DNA from 4 places in the Streptomyces sp. NPDC052043 genome. Region 1 is predicted to be linked to each of the others. Evidence: riboswitches for the same ligand, from Rfam matches in the RefSeq annotation. Region 1 holds a riboswitch; each other region holds the start of a gene.
What was found. A riboswitch is a leader RNA that binds a small molecule or an ion and turns the genes downstream of it on or off. The one in region 1 is predicted to bind cobalamin.
Positions count from the first base shown of each region.

Region 2: linked by a shared signal. The riboswitch ahead of ACIHCX_RS09935 (prenyltransferase/squalene oxidase repeat-containing protein) and the one ahead of ACIHCX_RS09125 ((2Fe-2S) ferredoxin domain-containing protein) in region 1 are both predicted to bind cobalamin.
Region 3: linked by a shared signal. The riboswitch ahead of metE (5-methyltetrahydropteroyltriglutamate--homocysteine S-methyltransferase) and the one ahead of ACIHCX_RS09125 ((2Fe-2S) ferredoxin domain-containing protein) in region 1 are both predicted to bind cobalamin.
Region 4: linked by a shared signal. The riboswitch ahead of ACIHCX_RS05480 (CbtB-domain containing protein) and the one ahead of ACIHCX_RS09125 ((2Fe-2S) ferredoxin domain-containing protein) in region 1 are both predicted to bind cobalamin.

Region 1 is NZ_JBIUBT010000003.1:278,878-284,247, forward strand. Features, by position in the region: gene ACIHCX_RS09110 (hypothetical protein) at 1-595, opposite strand, end outside; gene ACIHCX_RS09115 (maleylpyruvate isomerase N-terminal domain-containing protein) at 651-1,421, opposite strand; gene ACIHCX_RS09120 (Fpg/Nei family DNA glycosylase) at 1,587-2,369, shown strand; cobalamin riboswitch at 2,447-2,569, shown strand; gene ACIHCX_RS09125 ((2Fe-2S) ferredoxin domain-containing protein) at 2,687-3,028, shown strand; gene ACIHCX_RS09130 (cobalamin-binding protein) at 3,092-4,012, opposite strand; partial or broken gene ACIHCX_RS09135 (acyl-CoA dehydrogenase family protein) at 4,091-4,270, shown strand; gene ACIHCX_RS09140 (enoyl-CoA hydratase/isomerase family protein) at 4,267-5,343, shown strand.
Region 2 is NZ_JBIUBT010000003.1:449,343-454,712, forward strand. Features, by position in the region: gene ACIHCX_RS09915 (GNAT family N-acetyltransferase) at 1-142, shown strand, start outside; gene ACIHCX_RS09920 (hypothetical protein) at 207-518, opposite strand; partial or broken gene ACIHCX_RS09925 (ABC transporter ATP-binding protein) at 612-767, opposite strand; gene ACIHCX_RS09930 (hypothetical protein) at 818-2,227, opposite strand; cobalamin riboswitch at 2,354-2,430, opposite strand; cobalamin riboswitch at 2,524-2,659, shown strand; gene ACIHCX_RS09935 (prenyltransferase/squalene oxidase repeat-containing protein) at 2,860-5,370, shown strand, end outside.
Region 3 is NZ_JBIUBT010000003.1:464,285-469,654, forward strand. Features, by position in the region: gene ACIHCX_RS09975 (bifunctional 2-methylcitrate synthase/citrate synthase) at 1-519, shown strand, start outside; gene metE (5-methyltetrahydropteroyltriglutamate--homocysteine S-methyltransferase) at 588-2,900, opposite strand; cobalamin riboswitch at 3,053-3,271, opposite strand; gene ACIHCX_RS09985 (SpoIIE family protein phosphatase) at 3,475-5,370, shown strand, end outside.
Region 4 is NZ_JBIUBT010000002.1:155,026-160,395, forward strand. Features, by position in the region: gene ACIHCX_RS05470 (hypothetical protein) at 15-536, shown strand; gene ACIHCX_RS05475 (aminotransferase class V-fold PLP-dependent enzyme) at 627-1,739, opposite strand; cobalamin riboswitch at 1,877-2,019, shown strand; gene ACIHCX_RS05480 (CbtB-domain containing protein) at 2,056-2,274, shown strand; gene ACIHCX_RS05485 (CbtA family protein) at 2,296-3,051, shown strand; gene ACIHCX_RS05490 (histidine phosphatase family protein) at 3,120-3,692, opposite strand; gene ACIHCX_RS05495 (DeoR/GlpR family DNA-binding transcription regulator) at 3,701-4,465, opposite strand; gene ACIHCX_RS05500 (MFS transporter) at 4,556-5,370, shown strand, end outside.

The DNA of each region.
Region 1 (5,370 bases):
TGTAGCCCGCTGCGAGGAAAGCCCGAAGGGATCGTGCGTTGCCCGGGGCGACAGCGGCGAAAACCGGCTCACCGGTGGGGACCAGGGTGAGAGCGTCACCCAGCAGGGAGCGGCCGAGCCCAGCCCCACTGCTACCGGTGTGGTGGAGTTCGATGCTTGTCTCGCGTCGTCCAGCCAGGCCGCCGGCCAGGGTGACAAGGCCCCGTTCATCTCCGTAGACACGGACGTCGGTACGCAAAGCCCGAGCACGACGCACACGCGGGTGGTCGTCGACATCAAGACGTTCGGGCAGGCGGTGAGGGGCCGGCACGCCACGCGCGACGAGTGTCACGTCGACACTGTCGATCCACCCCTCGCGACCTGCGAGGTAACGCAGGAAGTCCGGAGCCATGGAAGCCCCGAACCCGTCGGCTCCTTGAGCCCGGACGTCGGAAGCGGACAGGGCGGTGGCGATCACGGCGTGCCCGGTGAAGGCGACCGAGCACTCCAGCCCACCCGGCAGAGGGGGAAGAACGGTCACGCGGCCGTCCGCAGGCGGGAAGCGTCCGTCGGCAGCATTGAGGAACATGCCCAGCAGCGGGTGAGACTCGGCCATGACGGTCCACCCTACGAGGAGTTGCCCCGCCGTGGCAGCCACACGCGACGACGGCTCAGTAGCCGCCCAGGAGGGTCCGTACCCTGCGCAACGACTCCGGGCCCGCGGCGCTGTGCCAGCGGGTGGGGTCGGCGGGGCGGCGGCCCCACAGGAGCAGGACGCGTGTCGCCGCGTCGCTTTCGATCGTGGCCGGGCCCTCGGGGGCGGCGAACCGGATGGTGCCGCCCTCCGCGTCCGCGGTCACCACGACGTCGTCCGTGCCCGGAGTGCGCAGGCGGCCCTCGACCTGCCCCTCGGCCCCGAGGTCCAGATCGGCGCGGCCCCGGATCAGCAGGGGCCGGCCGACCGACACCACGCTGTGCTCGGTCATCCACGGCTCGGTCAGGGACTGCACGGCCGTCCGGTCGTCGCCGGTCAGGTCCCAGCGGTGGAGGATCAGTTCCTCACGCATGTGTTCCGCGAAGAAGGGGACCTTCACGGAACGGCCGGTCCACATGACCTCGGTGTCCGGGGACAGAGCCCGCGCGGCGGCCGCGGTGACCTCGGTGAGCTGTTTGCAGTTGGTCAGGAACGCCGCCCAGAGCTCGGCGTCCGACATCCGCCGGTAGGGAGCCTCACGCTCGAAGCTTCTGGTCTCCACCGGTGTGCCCGCAAGGAAAGCTCGCAGCACCCGGGCCAGTTCCTCGGCGTTCCCCGTCTGGTGGACCAGGACGTCACGCACCGTCCACGCCTCGCACCACGTGCCGTCGTCGGGCCTTCGGCCCTGCACGGCGTAGACGAAGGGCGCCAGTTCCGGGAGCGTTTCGTCGACCTTGGACGGAATCACGTGCCATGGGTATCCCGGTCGGGCCGTCCGCCAAACCGGCTCGCGTCCGATCGGAGGCATGAGGCCCGGGGGCGGGGTGCGGAGCGCGTGGGCTCGCCCTCCGCGGGTACCCGGCGGCGCGTACGGCGGTCCGATGACCGTACGACCAGGAGCCCGGACGCACGCATGCCCGAACTGCCGGATGTCGAGGGATTCCGCGAGGTGCTGACGGCCTGCGGCCGGCACCGGCGTGTCACGGACGTCGAGGTGCGGGACGCCGGGGTGCTGCGGGGGGTCAGCGCGCAGCGGCTGCGGAGGGAACTGAAGGGCAGGCGTCTGGGGGAGGCGTGGCGGCACGGCAAGTGGTTGTTCGTGCCGACGGGTCACGACGGTCCGACACTGGTGTGGCATTTCGGCATGACGGGGTCGCTTCGGTGCTGTTCCCCGGACGAACCGGTCGAACGGCATGACCGCATCCTGCTGACGCTCGACGACTCCCGGCAGCTGCGCTACCGCGATCAACGCAAGCTCCAGGGCGTACGGTTGGTCGACGACACGGAGGTCGAGCGCATCACCGACGGTCTGGGTCCCGATGCCCTCACCGTGCGCGGAGCGGAGTTCCGGGAGCTGCTGTCGGGACGACGGCGTGCCGTCAAGAGCGTGCTGATGGACCAGTCCGTGATCGCGGGTCTCGGGAACCTCCTGTGCGACGAGATCCTCTGGCGGGCCCGGGTGGCTCCTCGGACCCCGGCGCGGGACCTGAGCGAGACCGCACTTCGGCGTGTCCATGCACGAATGGGCCGGGTCCTCGAGACGTCCGTGCATGCCGGGTGCGTGCCACCGAGGCCCTCCTGGCTCACCGGGCACAGGGACGACAGCGATCCGACGTGTCCCCGCTGCGGGTGGCTCCTGAGCTCCCACCGCGTCGGCGGACGCCGCACGGTCTGGTGCCCGCGGTGCCAGGGATGAGCGACGCCGGCCGGTGCGGAGGGGCGGGCGGAACCGATCATGGGATGATGACCGGCGACATAAGGCGACGGCGGTCCGAGGAAGCCGGTGTGAATCCGGCGCGGTCCCGCCACTGTGACCGGTGAGCGAGTTCCGGGATGCCACCGCCCCGCCCGGGGTGGGAAGGCGGGACGAGTGAAGACCCGGGAGCCAGGAGACTCACGCGGTCGCCTCCTCGAGCGACACCGGGGCGGATCTCCCCGGGAGGGGAGTGGTGCGGCGTGCCCGAAAGGCCGACGGACGAGGCGCCGGACGGTGCCGTGGCGGGGAGCGGTTCGGTGCCGTGCCGGGTCGTCGTGTGCCGGGACTGCTGCTGCGGCAGCCCCAAGGTGCCCGGGGTCGACCACGCGGCGCAGACCGCGCGGCTGCGGGCGGAGGTGCCGGTGCGCATCTCCGACTGCCTCGACGTGTGCGAGCAGGCGAACGTCATCGTGGTCCAGCCGTCCTCCGCGGGCCGGGCCGCCGGTGCGCGGCCGGTCTGGCTCGGGCTCGTCAACGACGAGGGCGGCACCGAGGACATCGTCGCCTGGGTGCGGGAGGGCGGCCCGGGCGTGGCACCCCTGCCGGAGATCCTCGGCCTGTACGCCATCACCCCGCCACGGCGACCCACGGACTCCTGAGGCCCGTGCGCGCCAGGACGCACGCGCCAGGACGATCGCACGTGCGAGGTGACCAGCCCGTCGTCACCGGACGGGGAACGGCCGGGCCTCCGCCGACGTGACCGCCTCGCCGGCCTGCACGCCGTGCAGGACCTGGGCGAGCACCTCCGCCCCGCGCACCACCCGAGGTCCCGGCCGGTTGAAGTAGGACGGTCCGTCCAGTACCCAGACACGGCCGGACCGTACGGCGGGCAGATCCGTCCAGCCGGGCAGCCCGGTGAGCAACGCGGCTTCGCGCAGGGTGCGTTCGGGAGGGAAGCCGCACGGCAGGACGAGGATTACGTCCGGCCGCGCGGCGCGTACCGCCTCCCAGGTCGTCGGCCCGGTGTGCTCGCCGGGCGCGGCGAGCAGCGGTTCGCCCCCGGCGGTGGTGATCTGCTCGGGCACCCAGTGCCCGGCGGGCCACAGCGGGTCGAGCCACTCGATCGCCACCACCCGGGGCCGGTCGAGGCCGGCGACCGCGCCGCGGACCCGGTCGAGGCGAGCCCGCAACGCGGCCCGGCGCCGCTGCGCGCGTTCGTGCACGCCGAGCAGGTCGCCGACGGTGACCAGGCAGTCCAGTACGTCGTCGAGCGTGCGCGGCTCCAGGCTGAGGACCCGGGTGCCGGCGTCGAGCAGCCGTACGGTCCGGCTGACCTTCTCGTACGACACCGCGCACACGTCGCACAGGTCCTGGGTGAGCACCACGTCGGGGCGCAGGGCGGCGAGGGCCTCGGTGTCCAGCGTGTAGAGCGACGAACCGGAGTGCGCCGCCCCGCCGACGGCGTCGGAGATCTCCCGGCTGGTGAGCGCGTCCTGGTCCAGGTCCGCCCCGGTCACCACGGGTACCGAGGCGACCTCGCGCGGCGGCCAGTCGCACTCGTGGGTGCGGCCGGCCAACTGCTCCGAAAGGCCGAGTTCGGCGACGATGTCGGTCGCGGCGGGCAGCAGGGAGACGATGCGCATACCTCGACTGTAGGAGGCCTCGCGGATCCGCTGATTCCGGCGCCCGGCGTGCAGGGCCTGCACGGCGTGATCGCACCGACCGGCACCGGCTGCTCGGCCACCGACCGGGCGCTCCAACTGTACGGCCGTTACCTCTACCTCAGCGAGTACGGCCTTGAGAAGATCGTCCGTGACCCGCGCGTCCAACAGATCCTGGAAGGAACCGACGAGATCATGCGTGTCCTCATGGCCCGCGGCCTGACGGAGGCGTTCGGATGACCGCCGCCGAGGAACCCGTCCTGTTCCACACCGACGGACGGGCCGCCCATATCACCCTCAACCGGCCGAAGGCCCTCAACGCCCTCACCCACGAGATGGTGCGCCGCATCGACGAGGCGCTGACGGCCTGGCAACACGACCCGGCCGTGAAGACCGTCGTCATCAGCGGCGCGGGGGAGCGCGGCCTGTGTGCGGGCGGCGACATCCGCGCCATCCACGACGACGCCCGCGACGGGGACGGCACCGCCTCGGCCGCCTTCTGGCGCGACGAGTACCACCTCAACGCCCGTATCGCCCGATATCCGAAGCCGTACGTCGCCGTCATGGACGGCATCGTGATGGGCGGCGGCGTCGGCGTCTCCGCGCACGGCAGCGTCCGGATCGTCACCGAGCGCTCGCGGATCGCCATGCCGGAGACCGGCATCGGCTTCGTCCCCGACGTCGGCGGCACCCATCTGCTGGCCCTCGCCCCCGGGGAACTGGGCACCCATCTCGCGCTGACCGGTGCGCAGATCGGCGCCGGCGACGCCGTGCTCTGCGGGCTCGCCGACCACTACGTGCCGTCAGCGACCCTGCCGACCCTCATCGACGACCTGGCCGGCACGCCCGTACGGGAGGTGCTGGCACGCCATGCCCGACCGTTGCCGCAAGGGGAGTTGGAGGAGCAGAGGGAATGGATCGACCCCTGTTTCGCAGCCGCGACGGTCGAGGGCATCGTGGGCCGGCTGCTCGACCACGGCGAGCCCGCCGCCAAGGAGGCGGCCGAAACCCTGCTCACCAGGTCACCGACCGCTGTGAAGGTCTCCCTGGCCGCCGTGCGCCGCGCCCGCCGTCTCGGATCGCTGGAGCCGGCCCTCGACCAGGAGTACCGCGTCTCCTGCGCCGCCCTGAGCAGCCCCGACCTGGTGGAGGGCATCCGTGCCCAGGTCATCGACAAGGACCGCGACCCACGCTGGTCCCCCGACACCCTCGCCGAGGTGACCGACGCCGACGTGAACCGCTTCTTCGCCCCGCTCGGCGACCGTGAACTGGGCCTCGCCGGCCCTGGCGCCGATGCGGAAGCGGCCTGGTGAGCAGGACCGTCGCGCTGCTCGGACCCG
Region 2 (5,370 bases), 170 kb from region 1:
GGTGGTGCTCTGCACCCAGACCGCGAACAAGCCCTCGATGCGCCTCGCGGCCAAGCTGGGGTTCACCGAGGTGGAGCGGTTCGAGGAGTTCGGCGCCGAGCAGTGGTTCGGCGTGTGGCCCTCGGTCACGCCGTCCGGCTGAACTCGCGCTGTGACGGGGAAGGTTCACCGGTCCGCGGCCGGCCGGTGCCGCGTGCCGCAGGTCACTACAAGAGCATCAGGATCAGGGCCAGCGCGACGGGTGTGAAGAGCATCGTGGCCAGGTGGCTGAACAAGGCCCGCGTCATACCCAGCACGGAGAACAGCAACAGGCCGCCCGCGAGCCAGCACCCAAATGTCTGGCCCGCGAGAGTCCGAGCGGCGGTCTCCTGCTCCCTGGTGGTGGCCTCGAAGCCCAGCGCCCCGCCGATCATCATCAAGAAGAGCACGCCGCAGAGCAGCAGGTTCCCCGCGCCGACGATGACAGCGACCGGCTTGTCCACCCGGCGTATTCGTCTCCAGAGTTGTATGACGCTCACAGGAACGGAGCCTATCCAGAGGTGCGCCCACGGCTGCGACTGCCGGATTGCGCGTAGGCCGACGAACGGCGCCCAGTGCTGCGCCCGGTCGGTGGCCGTCAGGGTGGCCCAGTGGACGGTGCGGTCGCACCGGCGGTGCAGCAGGGTGCGGTCGTGGCCGACGGCGAGGAGGCCCGCGCCGGTGGCGGCACGGTAGTCCTCGACGACCGCGACCAGGGCGGCCGTCGAGGAGGCGTCGAGCGTCGCCGAACTCGGTCATCCGCCGGGCGCCCGGCGTCACGCGGCCCGTCGTCGTTCCGTCAGGCGCCCCGGCGCACGGCGATCGTGTCGCCGACACCCACGGTCGTCCCGCGCGTCGCGGTGGTGAACGCCGAGCCGTCGATACTGACCTTCCAGGTGTCCGAGCCGCTGTTGGCCCTGCCGTTGAGGGAGGTGAGGGCGCCGGTGCCGGAGGACGGGGTCACCCCGGTCACGCAGCCCGACGGGGTGGCGCCGCTCGTGGCCGCGTCGAGGACGGCGCCGAGCGTGGTCGTCGCGCCGGTCGGGGTCAGGGCGACGGAGCACACCGTGACGCCGTCCGTGCCGTCGTCCACGCTCAGCGCCACCTTCGTCGCCGTACCGGAGGTGAAGGAGCCCTGACCCACCCACTGCGGGGCGCCCGTCGCGGTCGGAACGGGCGGGGCCGCCGTGAAGCCGCCGCCGGCCACGGCCCGCAGCCCGTCGATCGACGCGTAGGCCGACGGGCTCGTGTCGCCGGGCAGGTACCGGAAGCCGCCACCCGGGTTGAACTGCTGCGCGATCAGGAAGTCGACCGGGGTCTTGCCCATGGAGGTGAGGAAGTCACCGGTCTGGGCGTTGACGCCGCAGGCGTTCAGGCCGGACACCGCCCAGCCGTTGGAGTCGGTGTTGGCGCCGAACATGCCGTTGAACGCGCCGCTGTTCGCCACGAGTTTGCTCTTCAGGAACGCCTTGGCCTTGATGACGCCCGCGTCGGTGTTCGGCACACCGGAGACGCACAGGGCGGCCATCGCCGCGCCGGTCATGTCGATGTCGCTCGTCGCGGCCTGCTGGCCCGGGTCGCCCTCGGCCCTGCTGAAGTTCCAGCCGCCGTCGTTGTGCTGGTTGGCCCGGATCCGGGTGACCATCGCGTCCCGGAGCACCTGCGGGATACGGCCCTGCCCGGACCGGGTCTTCGCCCCGTTCAGGGCGAGCGCGGCGAAGACGGTGCCGTTGAAGTTGGCGGACGGCCCGAAGTAGCCGGGTTCGGCGGTCTGCCAGTAGCCGTAGACGTCCGCGACCAGGTTGCGGGAGGCCGAGACACGCGCCGGGTCGATGCCCGCCGCGTAGGCGTTGAGCATGCCGCGCTCGTAGTCGGTGACGACGGGGGAGGAGGACGGCCAGCCGCTGGTGGAGAGCAGGTCGCGGTACACCGTTCTCGCGTTCTTGGCGGTGTCGCCGCCGGGCGTGACGTCCACGGCGGCCGTACCGGCCGCGGCGAACGCGCTGAACGCCCACTCGTTCGACAGTCCGGCGCCGGCGTACGAACCGTCCGGCGCCTGGAGGGACTTGAGGTATCCGACGCCGTTCGTCCTTGCGACGGTGAGCTGCGCGGGTGTGGTGGTGGCCGCCGCGGGCAGCGTGGTCAGGGCGAGGGCGCCGAGGACGGTGGCCGCGGTGACGGCCGAACGGCGGGACAACGAAAGGGACATGGCCTGCTCCTCAGGGTGAAGGACGCCGACCCGACCCGGGTGCGTCCCTCGCCGACAGGGCGGGAGCAGCGGGTGCGGCCGCCGCCCGGAACGCGTGGATCGGCTTCCAACGGTGCTTCACCGCCTGGGCATTCGGGCTCGGGACGGCCCCGCCGTCCCACACCGCTGCGCGTCAGCCCCGGACTCCCACCGGGTTCCCCCATTCGGCAGTCCGGGACGGTACCCGAGGGGCATCCCGGTCGCCAGAGGGTGCCCTCGGACACCAACGGCCCGTGCCCGCGGATGCCTTGACGCTCTGAGGCACCCCGTGTTCCAATCCGGCTGATACGCAATCAGTTCCAGGGGAAGCCGGTCGAAGTCCGGCGCTGACCCGCAACCGTAGGCCCGGCACCCGCCGGGCGAGCCGGAATGCCTGGAGCGTGTTCTTCAGCAACAGACGCCGTCGCGGACTACGGCGTGGTGCGACCGGCCCTGCCGGGGCGCGGGCTCTCCCGCCCACCCCCGGATGAAGGCTCCTCAACCACGCCTCCACGCGGGGGCAGACACGAGGGGCCGTGGTGGGGACCGAGAAGCGAAGAGACGGACGGGCCGGGAAGAGCGCCTCGAAGAGACCGGGGCCGAGACCGCGCCCCGTGACGGCACTGGTGTCGGCATGGCTCGTCGTGCTGGCCGGCTGCGTGACCTTCCTCACGACGACACCGGCCGCGGCCGACCCCGTCGGGGACTGCACCGCCACCAAGGGCGCGATCGTCGCCGTCGACTTCGGGCCGTTCGGCGGCAAGGTCGAGCGGGGCTGCGACACCACGCCGACCACGGGCTACGATCTGCTCCACGACGCCGGCTTCACCACCGAGGGCACCCAGCACGACGGTCCCGCCTTCATCTGCCGCATCGGCTACGGGCCCTTCGACTCGGGCACCCAGTACCCGACGCCGGACACGGACTCGTGCGTGCTGACTCCGCCGGTCACCGCCTACTGGTCCTACTGGACCGCCTCACCCGGGCAGCACGCCTGGACGTACAGCCAGTACGGCGCGATGGCCCGCAAGCTGAAGGACGGCGACGTCGACGCCTGGGTCTACGGCGGTACGAACCTCGGCGGCACCACCGGCGGGCCCGCCTTCAGTCCCGACGACGTCCGCGCGGGCGGCGCCACCACCCCCGACCCGGGCTCCACGCCCACCGGGGGACCCGGGCAGGTCGACCTCGCGGGTGCCGCGGCGTGGCTCAAGGGCCTTCTGACCGACGGCGAACGGATCGTCGACGAGGGTGCCGACACCCCCAACCACCTGCTGACCACGGAAGCGGCCTACGCCCTCGCCGCGGTCGACGGCCGGAGCACGGCACTCGACAAGGTCACGGACTTCCTCGCCGCCCACACGGACGACTACGCCTACCCGGACGGCACGGACCAGGCCCCGGACGCCACGGCGGCCGCCCGCCTCGCCCTCCTCGCCGAGGTCACCGAACGCGATCCGCACGCCTTCGGCGGCCACGACCTCCCCGCCGACCTGACGCGGAACGTCTGCGCGGCGGGCCCCGAGTCCGGCGAACCGACCCCCGGCTGCACGGCCAAGGGTGACTTCAGGAACGCCACCTACGCCGACGGCCAGGCGCTGTCCGTGCTGGCCCTCCTCCGGGCCGGAACCACCCCGCCCGCCGCCGCCGTCGACCGGCTGACGCAGATCCAGTGCGCGGACGGCGGCGTCACCAGCATCCTCATCCGCCCCGGCGAGTACTGCGACGGCGACCCCGCCACCACCGGGCTCGTCGCCCTCGTCCTGCACCGGGCCGGCGGCCACGACGACGCCGTGGACCGTGCCCGCGCCTACCTCACCGGGGCCCAGCGCACCGACGGCGCCTTCCCGGGCTACACCGGCGCCGAAGCCGGCAGCGTCACCGCGACGGCGTACGCCGCCCAGGCCCTGCGCGCGCTCGGGGACACCGACCGCGCGGACGCGGCCGTCGCATGGCTGTCCCGGCAGCAACTCGACGACGGCGGCCTCGGCTTCGAGGAGGACGCCACCGACCCGGCCATCTATGCGACCTCGCCGACCGTGCTCGCCGGAGCCGGCACCAGCCTGGTCACCCTGACGGTGAAGGAGGCCGAGCCCACCGACCCGCCGACCACCACCCCCACCGGCACCCCGACCACCCCCGTCCCGACCACTCCGGCCCCGGGCGCCGGCCCCGACCTGAAGAAGGGCGTCGCGTACCTCACCAGCGCCGCCCACCTCAAGCAGGGCCAGTACTACACCGACGGATCCGGTTCGGCCCGCGCCGACTTCGGCCTCACCATCGACGGCGCCTACGCGCTGGCCGCCACCGGCCTGAACAACGCCAAGCTGCGCGGCATCGTCGACTTCCTCGACCACGGCGGCAAGGACGGCGAGGGCCGCACCGTCAACGACTGGACCTCCGTCGGCACCGCGTACGCGGCCGGCGGTTCCCTCGGCAAGACGGCGCTGCTCGCCGAGGCCGTCGGCCGTGACCCGCGCGACTTCGGCCGCCACGACCTCATCGCCGCCCTCGACCAGGCCGTGTGCGCGAAGCCGAGCACCGCCCCCGACCGCTCCTGCGCCGCCAAGGGCGCCTACACCAACGCCCCTTCGGTGTTCTCCCAGTCCCTCGCGGTCATGGCGCAGCTGCGCGCGGGGGAGGAGACGGCGGTCGAGCAGCCGATCGCGTACCTGGAGAGCCTTCAGCAGGACAGCGGCGCCTGGCCGAGCCTGATCCCGTCCACGAACGACTCCGACGTCGACTCCACCGCGATCGCCGCCATGGCCCTGGACCTGGCCGGTGGCGACACGGCGGACAAGGCGGTGGACAGGGCCCTGGCGTGGATCGCGTCCCGGCAACTGCCCGACGGCGGTTTCCCCGGGACCGCGGGCGACTCCGTCAACTCGGCGGCGCTCGCGGTGCAGGGTCTGTCCCTGGACGCGGACACGTACCGCGCCGAGATCGCCCGAGCCCTGAAGTTCCTGGCCTCGCAGCAGAACGCCGACGGCGGCTTCCGGGTGGCCAAGGAGGGGCAGGACGAGTCCGACCTGCGCGCCTCCACCCAGGCGGTCGGCGGCGCGACCGGCATCAGCTTCGGCCGCCTGGAGCGCAGCCTGACCGGAACCTCGCCGCAGCCCACCCCG
Region 3 (5,370 bases), 190 kb from region 1:
GACCTGTACAGCGCGGTCACTGCAGCGATCGGCGCGCTCAAGGGCCCGCTGCACGGGGGTGCCAACGAAGCGGTGATGCACATGCTGGAGGAGATCGGCGACCCGCAACGCGCCGGGCAGTGGCTGGACGAGGCGCTCGCCGCCCAGCGGAAGATCATGGGCTTCGGCCACCGCGTCTACAAGGAGGGCGACTCCCGGGTCCCGATCATGCAGGGCGCCCTGGACCGCCTGGTCGCCCGCGCCGCCGACCCCGAGGTGACCCGCCTGGCCACGCTGCACGCGGCCCTGCGGCACGCCATGCTCAGCCGCAAGGGCATCCACCCCAACCTGGACTACCCGGCCGGACTCGCCTACCACCTGATGGGCTTCGACACCCCCGCCTTCACACCCATCTTCGTGATGAGCCGGATCACCGGCTGGACCGCCCACATCACCGAACAGCTCGCCCACAACGCCCTCATCCGCCCGCTGGCCTCCTACGACGGCCCACGGCAGCGGCCGGTGCCCGGGGCCCGGTGACGGTCGGGACGAACGTCCGCTCCGGCCGGACGGGCCGGCCGGAGCGGACGTGATGCGCCCGGTGAGTCCTACGACACCTCACCGCGTACGGTGCGCGCCGCCGTGACCAGGTTCTCCAGGGACGCCCGGGTCTCCGGCCAACCGCGGGTCTTCAGACCGCAGTCGGGGTTGACCCACAGCCGTTCGGCGGGGATGGCCTCCAGGCCGGTGCGCAGGAGCGCGGCGGCCTCCTCGGCGCTCGGGACGCGCGGGGAGTGGATGTCGTACACACCCGGTCCGGCCTCGCGCGGATAGCCGTGCGCGGCGAGTTCGCGGGCGACCTGCATGTGGGAGCGGGCCGCCTCCAGGCTGATGACGTCGGCGTCGAGGTCGTCGATGGCCTGGACGATGTCGCCGAACTCCGCGTAGCACATGTGCGTGTGGATCTGGGTGTCCGGGCGCACACCGCCGGTGGTGAGCCGGAACGCCTCCGTGGCCCACGCCAGGTAGTCCGCGCGGTCGGCGGCGTGCAGCGGCAGGGTCTCGCGCAGCGCGGGCTCGTCCACCTGGATCACCGAAGTCCCCGCCGCCTCCAGGTCGTTCACCTCCTCGCGCAGAGCGAGCGCGACCTGGCGCGCGGTGTCGGCGAGGGGCTGGTCGTCGCGGACGAACGACCACGCGAGCATGGTGACCGGACCGGTGAGCATGCCCTTGACCGGGCGGTCCGTGAGGGACTGGGCGTAGCCCGTCCAGCGCACCGTCATCGGCTCGGGCCGTGAGATGTCGCCGGCCAGGACCGGCGGGCGGACGTACCGGGTGCCGTAGGACTGGACCCAGCCGTGCTGGGTGGCGAGGTAGCCGGTGAGCTGCTCGGCGAAGTACTGGACCATGTCGTTGCGCTCGGCCTCGCCGTGCACCAGGACGTCCAGCCCGGTCTTCTCCTGGAAGGCGACGACCTCCCGGATCTCGGCCTTGATGCGCTCCTCGTACTCGGGCGTGCCGATGCGCCCGGTGCGCAGGTCGGCGCGCGCGGTGCGCAGCTCACCGGTCTGCGGGAAGGAGCCGATCGTGGTGGTGGGCAGCAGCGGAAGCCCGAGGTGGGCGCGCTGGGCGGCGGCCCGTTCTGCGTACGGCTGCGAGCGGCGGGCGTCGGCGTCGGTGACGGCTGCGGCGCGGGCGCGGACCCGCGGGTCGTGGGTGATGGGGGAGTGCGCGCGGGAGGCCAGGTCGGCGCGGTTCGCGGCGAGTTCGGCGGCGATGGCGTCCGTGCCGTGGGTCAGGCCCCCTGCGAGGGTGACGATCTCGGCGGTCTTCTGCCGGGCGAAGGCCAGCCAGCGCCGGATCTGCGGTTCGATGTCGTGCTCCACGGCCGCGTCCAGGGGGACGTGCAGCAGGGAGCAGGAGGCCGACACATCGACCCGGTCGGCCAGACCCAGCAGGGTCCCGAGCGTGGCGAGGGACTTCTCCAGGTCGTTGACCCAGATGTTGCGACCGTTGACCACACCGGCGACCAGCCGCTTGCCCCAGAGCCCGCCGACGGCGGCCAGCGCGTCCAGGTTGGCGGCGGCGGACTCGGTGAAGTCGAGCGCGAGACCCTCGACCGGGGCCTTGGCGAGCACCGGCAGGGCGTCGCCCAGCCGGTCGAAGTAGGAGGCGACCAGCAGCTTCGGACGTTCGGTGAGGCCACCGAGGCTCTGGTAGGCGCGTGCGGCGGCCTCCAGTTCGGCCGGGGTGCGGTCCTGCACCAGGGCCGGCTCGTCGAGCTGTACCCACTCGGCGCCCGCCGCCCGGAGATCGGCCAGTGTCTCCGCGTACACCGGCAGTAGCCGGTCGAGGAGGGTGAGCGGATCGAAGTCGGCGGCCGCACCGGGCGCGGGCTTGGCCAGCAGCAGGTAGGTGACCGGGCCGACGAGGACCGGGCGGGCCGAGAGGCCCAGCGCGCGGGCCTCGGTCAGCTCCGCGATCTGCTGGGCGGAGTTCGCCGTGAACACGGTGTCCGGGCCCAACTCAGGGACCAGGTAGTGGTAGTTGGTGTCGAACCACTTGGTCATCTCCAGCGGTGCGACGTCCTGGGTGCCGCGTGCCATCGCGAAGTAGCCGTCCAGCGGGTCGGCGGCGACGGCGTCCCGGTGGCGGGCCGGGATCGCGCCCACCATCACGGTGGTGTCCAGCACGTGGTCGTAGTACGAGAAGTCCCCGGTGGGGACCTCGTCGATGCCGACCGCGGCCAGTTCCCGCCAGTTGGCGCGGCGCAGTTCGGCGGCCGTGGCGCGCAGGGCGTCGGCGCTGACGCGGCCCTTCCAGTAGCCCTCGACGGCCTTCTTGAGTTCCCGGCCCTGTCCCTGACGGGGGTAGCCGTACACGGTGGCCCGTGCTGCCGCGGCTGCGGACTCGGTGGTCACGGAGCTCTCCTTCGCGAGACGATTCCCTGGGATCCCGGGGACGGGACGAGGACGCGAAGGGGTGACGGACCGGACGGCTCCGGCCTGCGGCCGTCCGTGCGGTACCTGCGCCGACCCGCCCTCGAGGTCACCGGGATGTCCGCGCACGAGTGGTTCGCACGCGGGCAGATGGCAGGTCTTCGGACTCGCGGGCACGTCTTCGTCGTACGAGACACCTACTGGCCGTCGCTTCCCAGGCCCTCCTCGGACCCAGTGCGTATGACGGCGGTCGTTCCCGCTCACCGCTGCGGGGCAGTCCCGGATTCCCACCGGGTTCCCTCTTGCGACGCCCCCTCTGGCGGACGGGGCGAACCAGCTGCACGGCCCAGCCTAGGGGGCTCTCCCGGTCGCGGCGGATGATGTCCACCATGCGGATGGCGGGCTGAGACGGGCCGGAGCCGACTGAGGCGGTCCGCCGGGTGGTTCACCGTCGTCGGCCGGGGCGGGTGCCGCGGACCTGCCGACCGGGCCCGGGCGCGAGACCATGGTGGAAGCAGCGGTCTCGGCCGCGGCGAGGCGAGAGGAGGCGTCGACGGTGGAGCCTGCCGAAGCCTTCACGGGAGGCGGCGGAGACGAGTCCGCGGCCGCGTCCGGTGGCCTGCTGGACTCGCTGAGCGTGTCGGCGGTGGTGCTGGACGCGCGGGGGCGCGTGGTCTTCTGGAGCCCGCAGGCCCAGCAGGTGTTCGGCTACAGCGCCCAGGAGGCCCTGGGCCGGTACGCGGCGCGGCTGATGGTCGACGAACGGCACCGGGGCCTCGTCACCGCGCTGTTCACCCGGGTGATGACGGAGGGCACGGGGTGGGCCGGCGCCTTCCCCGTCCGCCACAAGGACGGCAGCTCCCGCCTGGTCGAGTTCCGCAACATGCGGCTGGAGGGGGAGCACGGGGTCTACTACGCGCTGGGCATCGCCGCCGACCAGGCCGTCCTGCGGAGTATGGAACGCGACCTCGCGCTCTCCGCCCGGCTGGTCTCGCAGTCCCCGATCGGGCTGGGCATCGTGGACACCGACCTGCGGTATCTCGTGGTCAACCCCACGCTGGAGCGCATGAACGGCCGGTCCGCCGAGCAGCATGTCGGGCGGACCGTCCGTGAGGTGCTGGACTTCATGGATGCCGTCTGGGTCGAGACCGCGATGCGCCGCGTACTGGACAGCGGCGACCCGCTGCTGAACCAGCGCATCCTCGCCCCCACCCCCTCCGACCCCGGCCGCGAGCACGCGTGGTCGGTCTCGTACTACCGCCTGGAGGACAGGGCCGGACGGGCGCTCGGCGTCGCGACCGAACTCATCGACGTCACCCCGCAGCACCGCGCCTCCGCCGAGGCCGCCGCCGCGCGGCAGCGCCTCGCCCTGATCGCCGACGCCTCGGCGCGCATCGGGACGACCCTCGATCCGACCACCACCGCCGACGAACTCGCCCGCGTCTGCGTGCCGGAGCTCGCGGACCTCGCCGTGGTCGATCTCCTGGACGCGGCGCTCAAGGGCGGCGACCGCGACTGGGTGCCCGACGGCCCGCTGGCCATGCGCACCCTGGCCGTCGTCGCCCAGCCGACCCTGGCCGCCTCCCTCCCCGCCGGGTACGTCGCCCGGTTCGCGCCGCATCACATGAGCACCCGCTGCGTCACCACCGGCCGCCCGGTCTTCGCCTCCCGCGTCGCCGACGGGGACCTCACCCACCTCGCCCCGCCTCACGCCGCCGACGCCCTCGCCGAGGTCGGGGCCCATTCCTGCCTGGCCGTCCCGCTCGTCGCCCACGGCCGCCTCCTGGGGGCGCTGGGCCTCGCCCGGGGCCACCGCAGTCCGGTGCCGTTCGGCGAGGACGACGCCACCCTGGCCCTCGACCTGGCCTCCCGCGCGGCCGTCAGCATCGACCACGCCCGCTGGTACCAGAACCAGCGCCGGGCCGCCGAGAACTTCCAGCGCAGCCTCCTGCCCCGGAAACCGGCGAAGCGGCCGGGCCTGGACATCGCCTGCCGCTACCAGCCCGCCTCGACCATCTGCGGGATCGGCGGCGACTGGTACGACGCGATCGCGCTGTCCGACGACCGGACCGCCCTGGTCATCGGCGACGTCATGGGCAGCGGCAGCGGCGCCGCGGCGACCATGGGCCAGCTGCGTACGGCGACCCGCACCCTGGCCGCGCTCGACCTCGACCCGGCCGCGGTCCTGTGGCACCTCGACCGCATCACCGGTGAGCTGGAGCAACGGTTCGCCACCTGCACGTACGCCGTGTACGACCCGCGCCGTGCCTGCTGCCACGTCGCCACGGCCGGCCATCTGCCGCCGGTGCTCATCCCCGCCGGGGGTGCCCCGCGGTTGCTCGACCTCCCGACCGGAGCACCCCTCGGCGTGGGAAGCGTCCCCTTCGAGACCACCCGGCTGCGGATCGGGCCCGGGGACGGGCTGCTGCTCTACACCGACGGCCTGGTCGAG
Region 4 (5,370 bases), on a different contig from region 1:
GTATCACCTACGCGATGACATCCGGATCCGCCCCGGCGTCCGCGTCTGCTCACAAGGCGGCCGTATCCGTCCGGCCGGCGGCCAAGCCCCTCCAACAGGCCGCCCCCGCCCCGGCCCGTCCGGTCGCCGGCAGCGTGAACGAGGAGAAGGGCGGGGACCGCGGGGGCGAGGATCGCGGGGGCGAGGGCCGCGGGGGCGAGGACCGCGACCGCGAGGGCGGCGGGCGTGACCGCGGCCATCGGGACGAGGGGAGGGTCTACTTCAACGACCGTGCGTACTCCGCCGCCGCCGACGGCTGCGTCACCGCGGCCAGCGGACTGGGCTCCAGCAGCTTCAACGTCTTCAACGACAGCTGGAAGACCGTCGAGGTCTTCCGCGGCTTCACCTGTGACAACGGCGCTCCGGTCGCCACCGTGGGCCCCCACGGCGACACCAACGGCGTGGTGACCCGTACCGTCCACGGGGGTCTGATGTTCGGCGACGACGGCGTCGTGGGCAGCTTCAGGGTGCTCAACGGCCACGACGACGAGTGGTGACGGCGCGGCCCGGAGCACGGGAAAGAACTCGGCCCGCCGTAATCGGGCCGAAGTTCCCGGCAGCGCCGCCTCGTTCGCCGAGCCGGGGGTTCACCCCCTCAGGGACGACAGTGCGGCGGCGACCCGTTCGGTTGCCTCCGGCGGGGTCGAGGCGTGCGGGGAGAGCCTGAGCGAGTCGGCGCGCACCGTCGCGGTGACACCCTCGGCGTGCAGCGCCTTGGCGACCACGGACGGATCCTGGTCCGGCATGGTGAAGGAGAGGATGCCCGCGCGCCGTGCCGGGTCGGCGGGGGACAGGACGCGGCCGCCGCACGCCTCGACGGCCGCGGTGAGTTCGGCGATCCGTGTGGCGATCGCGGTCTCGATCGCGGCGACGGTGTGCCGCTCGACGACGTCCAGCGCGGCCGCGAACGCGGCGGCCGTCACCGGGCTCAGGTTGGTGATCGACCACCGTCGTGCGTCCGGGGCCGGCGGATGCTCGGCCCCGTCGAAGAGGCCCACGTCCTCGACGCCCGTCCAGCCGGTGAGGACCGGCTCCAGGGATTCCAGGGCGCGGTCCGACAGGGTGGCGAAGCCGGTCGACCATCCGGCCCGCAGCCACTTCTGGCCGCCCGCGACCACCACGTCGGCGGCGTCCCAGGGCAGGGCGGCGACCCCGAACGCCTGGATGGCGTCCACGATCAGCAGCCGGTCGGGTCCGATCGCCTCGCGCAGCGCCGCCAGGTCGGCGCGGAACCCGGTGCGGAAGTCCACGGCGCTGACCGACACGGCCACGACGTCGTCGCTCAGCGCGGCGCGGACCAGGTCGGGGGTGACGCCCGAGCCGGGTGCGGGGTCGAGCCAGCGCGGCGTGGCCCGGCCCAGGTCCGCGGCGCGGCGCCACGGGTAGTGGTTGGCGGGGAAGTCGGTGCGTGGCGCGAGGACCACGCCCTCCCGTACGCCGAGCGCGGCGTGGAACAGACCGGTGGACGCGTTCGGGAGCAGCACGGTGTGCCGGGCGTCGGCCCCCGCGAGGCGGGCGGCCGTCTCCCGTGCGGTGTCCTCCGCGCGCATCAGGGTGTCCACGGTCGTGTGGTCGGCGCGGGCGGACGCCTCCAGGGCACGCGCGGTGGCCGTGACGGCGTCCCGGGAGGGCGGCCCGAAGCGCGCGAAGTCCAGGTACTCGGCGGGCGTGTCGAAATGGTCGGCGTACGACGTGAGCACGGGGCTCGTCCCTCCGGGGTGGTGCGTGCGGATCGAGAGCGCATCTTGCCACAGCGGGGCCGGGGGCCGGGGCCTGGTCCTCGTCGACGCGTTCGCCGGTGGAGGAGATCACGTCCGGGGGCATGGTCTTGGCCGGGCGGGCGGCACGCGATACCGTCTGTGCGATATCGACGACGGTACGACGGAAGCCGGTGGGAATCCGGCACGGTCGCGCCACTGTATGCGAACGCCCGCTGAAGCGCTCGTGAGTCAGACCCGTGGCTGTCGTCCTGTGTACCACCGAGATGGGACGCGAACTCCCAGAGGAGGTTCTGCCATGGCGCAGACCGTCGCCCAGCCGACTGCCACCCCCGCCATTCCCGCCACGCTGCCGCTCAAGGCGATAGCTCCCTGGGCGGTCTTCTTCGGTGTTCTCATGCTGGTCCTGCTGTACTTCGTCGGCGCCGAGCAGGGCGCCACCTCCGTGTTCAGCGGCACGGACGTCCACGAGTGGGTGCACGACGCCCGCCACCTGCTCGGCTTCCCCTGCCACTGACGCGAGGGACCCCGCACGCTCATGAACTCCGCAACGGTAAGAAACCTCCTGGTGCGGGGCATGCTCGCCGGCCTCGCCGCCGGTGTGCTCGCCCTCGTCGTCGCCTACTTCCTCGGGGAGCCGCTCGTCGACAAGGCGATCGGATTCGAGGAGGCGCACGCCCACTCGCACGACGAGATGGAAGTCGTCTCCCGCTCCCTCCAGTCCACCGCCGGTCTCGCCACCGGCGTCCTCGTCTACGGGGTCGCCTTCGGCGGCATCGCCGCGCTCGCCTTCTGCTTCGCGCTGGGCCGCGTGGGCCGCTTCTCCCCGCGGGCGACCGCGCTGCTGCTGTCCGGCTGCGCGCTGCTGGCCGTGTACGTCGTGCCGTTCCTGAAGTACCCGGCCAACCCGCCCGCGGTCGGCGAGGAAGACACCATCGGCAAGCGGACGACCCTGTACTTCCTGATGATGCTGCTCAGCGTGTTGCTCGCGATCGGCGCCACCATCCTGGGCAAGCGCCTCGCGCCCGCCCTGGGCACGTGGTACGCGACGGTGGCCGCGGTGGCCGCCTTCGTCGTGGTGATCGGCCTCGCGTACGCCTTCCTGCCGGTCGTCAACGAGGTGCCGGCGGACTTCCCGGCCGCCGTGCTGTGGCGGTTCCGGCTCTCCGCCCTGGCCATGCAGACCGTCCTGTGGGGCGGTTTCGGGTTGCTCTTCGGCGAGTTGGCCGAGCGACTGCTGCATCCCAGGCCCGCGACCACCGCGTCCGGGCAGCCGGTGCCGGCCGCGCACTGAACCCTCCCGGACACGACAGGCACACGACAGGGCCCTTCCGGAACCGTCCGGGGGCCCTGTCGCGTTCCTCAGCGCGCCGCCAGCGGCTGTCCGAGCCGCAGATTCCAGCGACCGGCCCGTCCGCTGAGTTCGGTGGCCGTCAACGGCGGTACGTCCAGCCGCCAGAAGCCCGCCGCGGGCAGCCCCAGTACCTGGACGACCGCGGCCCGTACGACCTCCGGCTCGACCACGGCGAGCGTACGGCCGTCCAGGTCCCGTGCGGTGTCCAGCCAGCGCCCGACCCGCTCGCACACGTCCCGCACCGACTCCCCGCCGTGCGGTGCGCAGCCGGGGTCGGTGAGCCAGCGACCCACCGCCTCCGGCTCGGTGGCCATCACCTCCTCCAGGGTGCGGCCCCGCCAGCGGCCCGGGTCCAGACCCGCCAACTCCGCCGCCACCACGCCGTCGAGGCCGAGCGCCGAGGCCGTCTGCCGGCAGCGCCGGCTCGGGGACAGCAGCACGCGGGCCGCCGCGGGCAGCGATCCGGCCGCCGAACGGGCCCCGGCCGCCCCGCCGGCGTCGATCGCGTCGCCGTCGTCGAACCGGGCCTGGCGCAGCGACGGGCTCGTCGCGGGCGAGACGAGAAGGACACGACTGGTCAACGTCACTCCTACCGCGCGGTGTTGACGGCGGTGCCCGCGGCGCGGATCGCCTCGATCGCGTCCGGTGGCGCGGCACCGTCGGTGACGAGGGTGTGCAACCGCGCGACCGGTGCGACGAAGGCGTGCGCCGTCCGGGACAGTTTGCTGCCGTCGGCCACGGCGAGCACCCGCCGGGCGGAGTCGATCGCGGCCCGCTTCACCGCCGCGTCGTCCAGGTCGTAGGCGGTCAGGCCCTGTTGTGCCGTGAGCCCGCAGCAGCCGATGACGGCGGTGTCGAAGCGCAGGGCCGCCAGGGAGGCCAGGGTCAGGGGTCCGGTGAGGCCCCCCTCGCCGGGGCGGGGCCGGCCGCCGGGCACCAGGAGCGTGGTCTGCCCGGGACTGTCGGCGAGCGCCTGGACGGCCTGGAGCGACAGCGGCATCACGGTCACCCGCCGGCCGCGCAGCGCACGGGCCACCTCCAGGCAGGTGGTGCCGCTGTCGAGGACCACCGTCTCCCCGTCGGCGATCAGCGCGGCCACGTCCGCGCCGATGCGCCGCTTGACCTCCGCGCCCTCCTGCGCGCGCAGGTCGAAGGGGGGCTCCTCGCCGCGCAGCAGCAGGCTGCGGGCGCCGCCCCGGAAGCGTTCCAGCACGCCCTGGGCGGCCAGGGCCTCCAGGTCGCGGCGGATGGTCATCTCCGAGGCTCCGGTGAGTTCGGCCAGCTGGCCGACGCCGAGGCTGCCCGCCTCGCGCACCGCGTCCGTGATCTGCCTCAGACGGCCCGTGTTCCGCATGCCCGCGATTGAACACCATGCGCCGACAAACAGAAACCCTGTGAGAACAGGCGCTTTTCAAACATGCTTTGTGTTCGATACGTTCGGTCCATGCAGCTCTCCCTGCGCGCCGCACGTCTGGCGACCTTCGCGTACTTCATCCTCAACGGGACCCTGCTGGGGATGTGGATCGTGCAGATCCCGCCCATCGAGCACCGCGTCGGCGTCAGCCACGCCGTCCTGGGCGGCTTCCTGCTCCTGCTCGGGGCGGGCGCCTTCGTGGGGATGCAGGTGGCAGGACCGGTCGCCGACCGCCTCGGCACCCGGATCGTCGTGCCCGCCTCCGGTGTGCTGTGCAGTGCCACCCTGGCGCTGCCCGGACTGGCCTCCGAGCCGTGGATGCTCGCCTGTGCCCTGATCGTGCTCGGTTTCGGCAACGGCTGCCTGGACGTGAGTATGAACGCCCACGCCGTCCAGGTCGAGAAGGCGTACGGACGCCCGGTGATGTCCGCGTTCCACGCCACGTTCTCCGTCGGTGGCGTGGTGGCCGCTCTCGCGGGTGCCGCCGTCGCGAGCGCGGGCTGGACCCCGGCGGCGACGCTCGGCGCGGCGGCCGTGCTGGGCGTGCTGGTCTCCGTGTGCGCCGCCCCGGGGCTGCTGCCCGCCGCCGCGAGGCCGGCCACGGAAGCGGGAGCCGGGCACGGAGCCGAGCGCGGAGCCGAGCACGGGGCCGGGTCGGAGTCCGGCGGGCCGGCCGGGCAGGTGGCCCCGGCGGGCACCCGCATCTGGATCCTGGCCGTCCTCGCGCTGCTGGTCATGCTGTGCGAGGGGGTCGCCAACGACTGGAGCGTGCTGCACCTGCGGACCGTCCTCGGCGCCTCCGACAGCACCGCGGCCTTCGCCTACGGCGCGTTCGCCGCGACGAT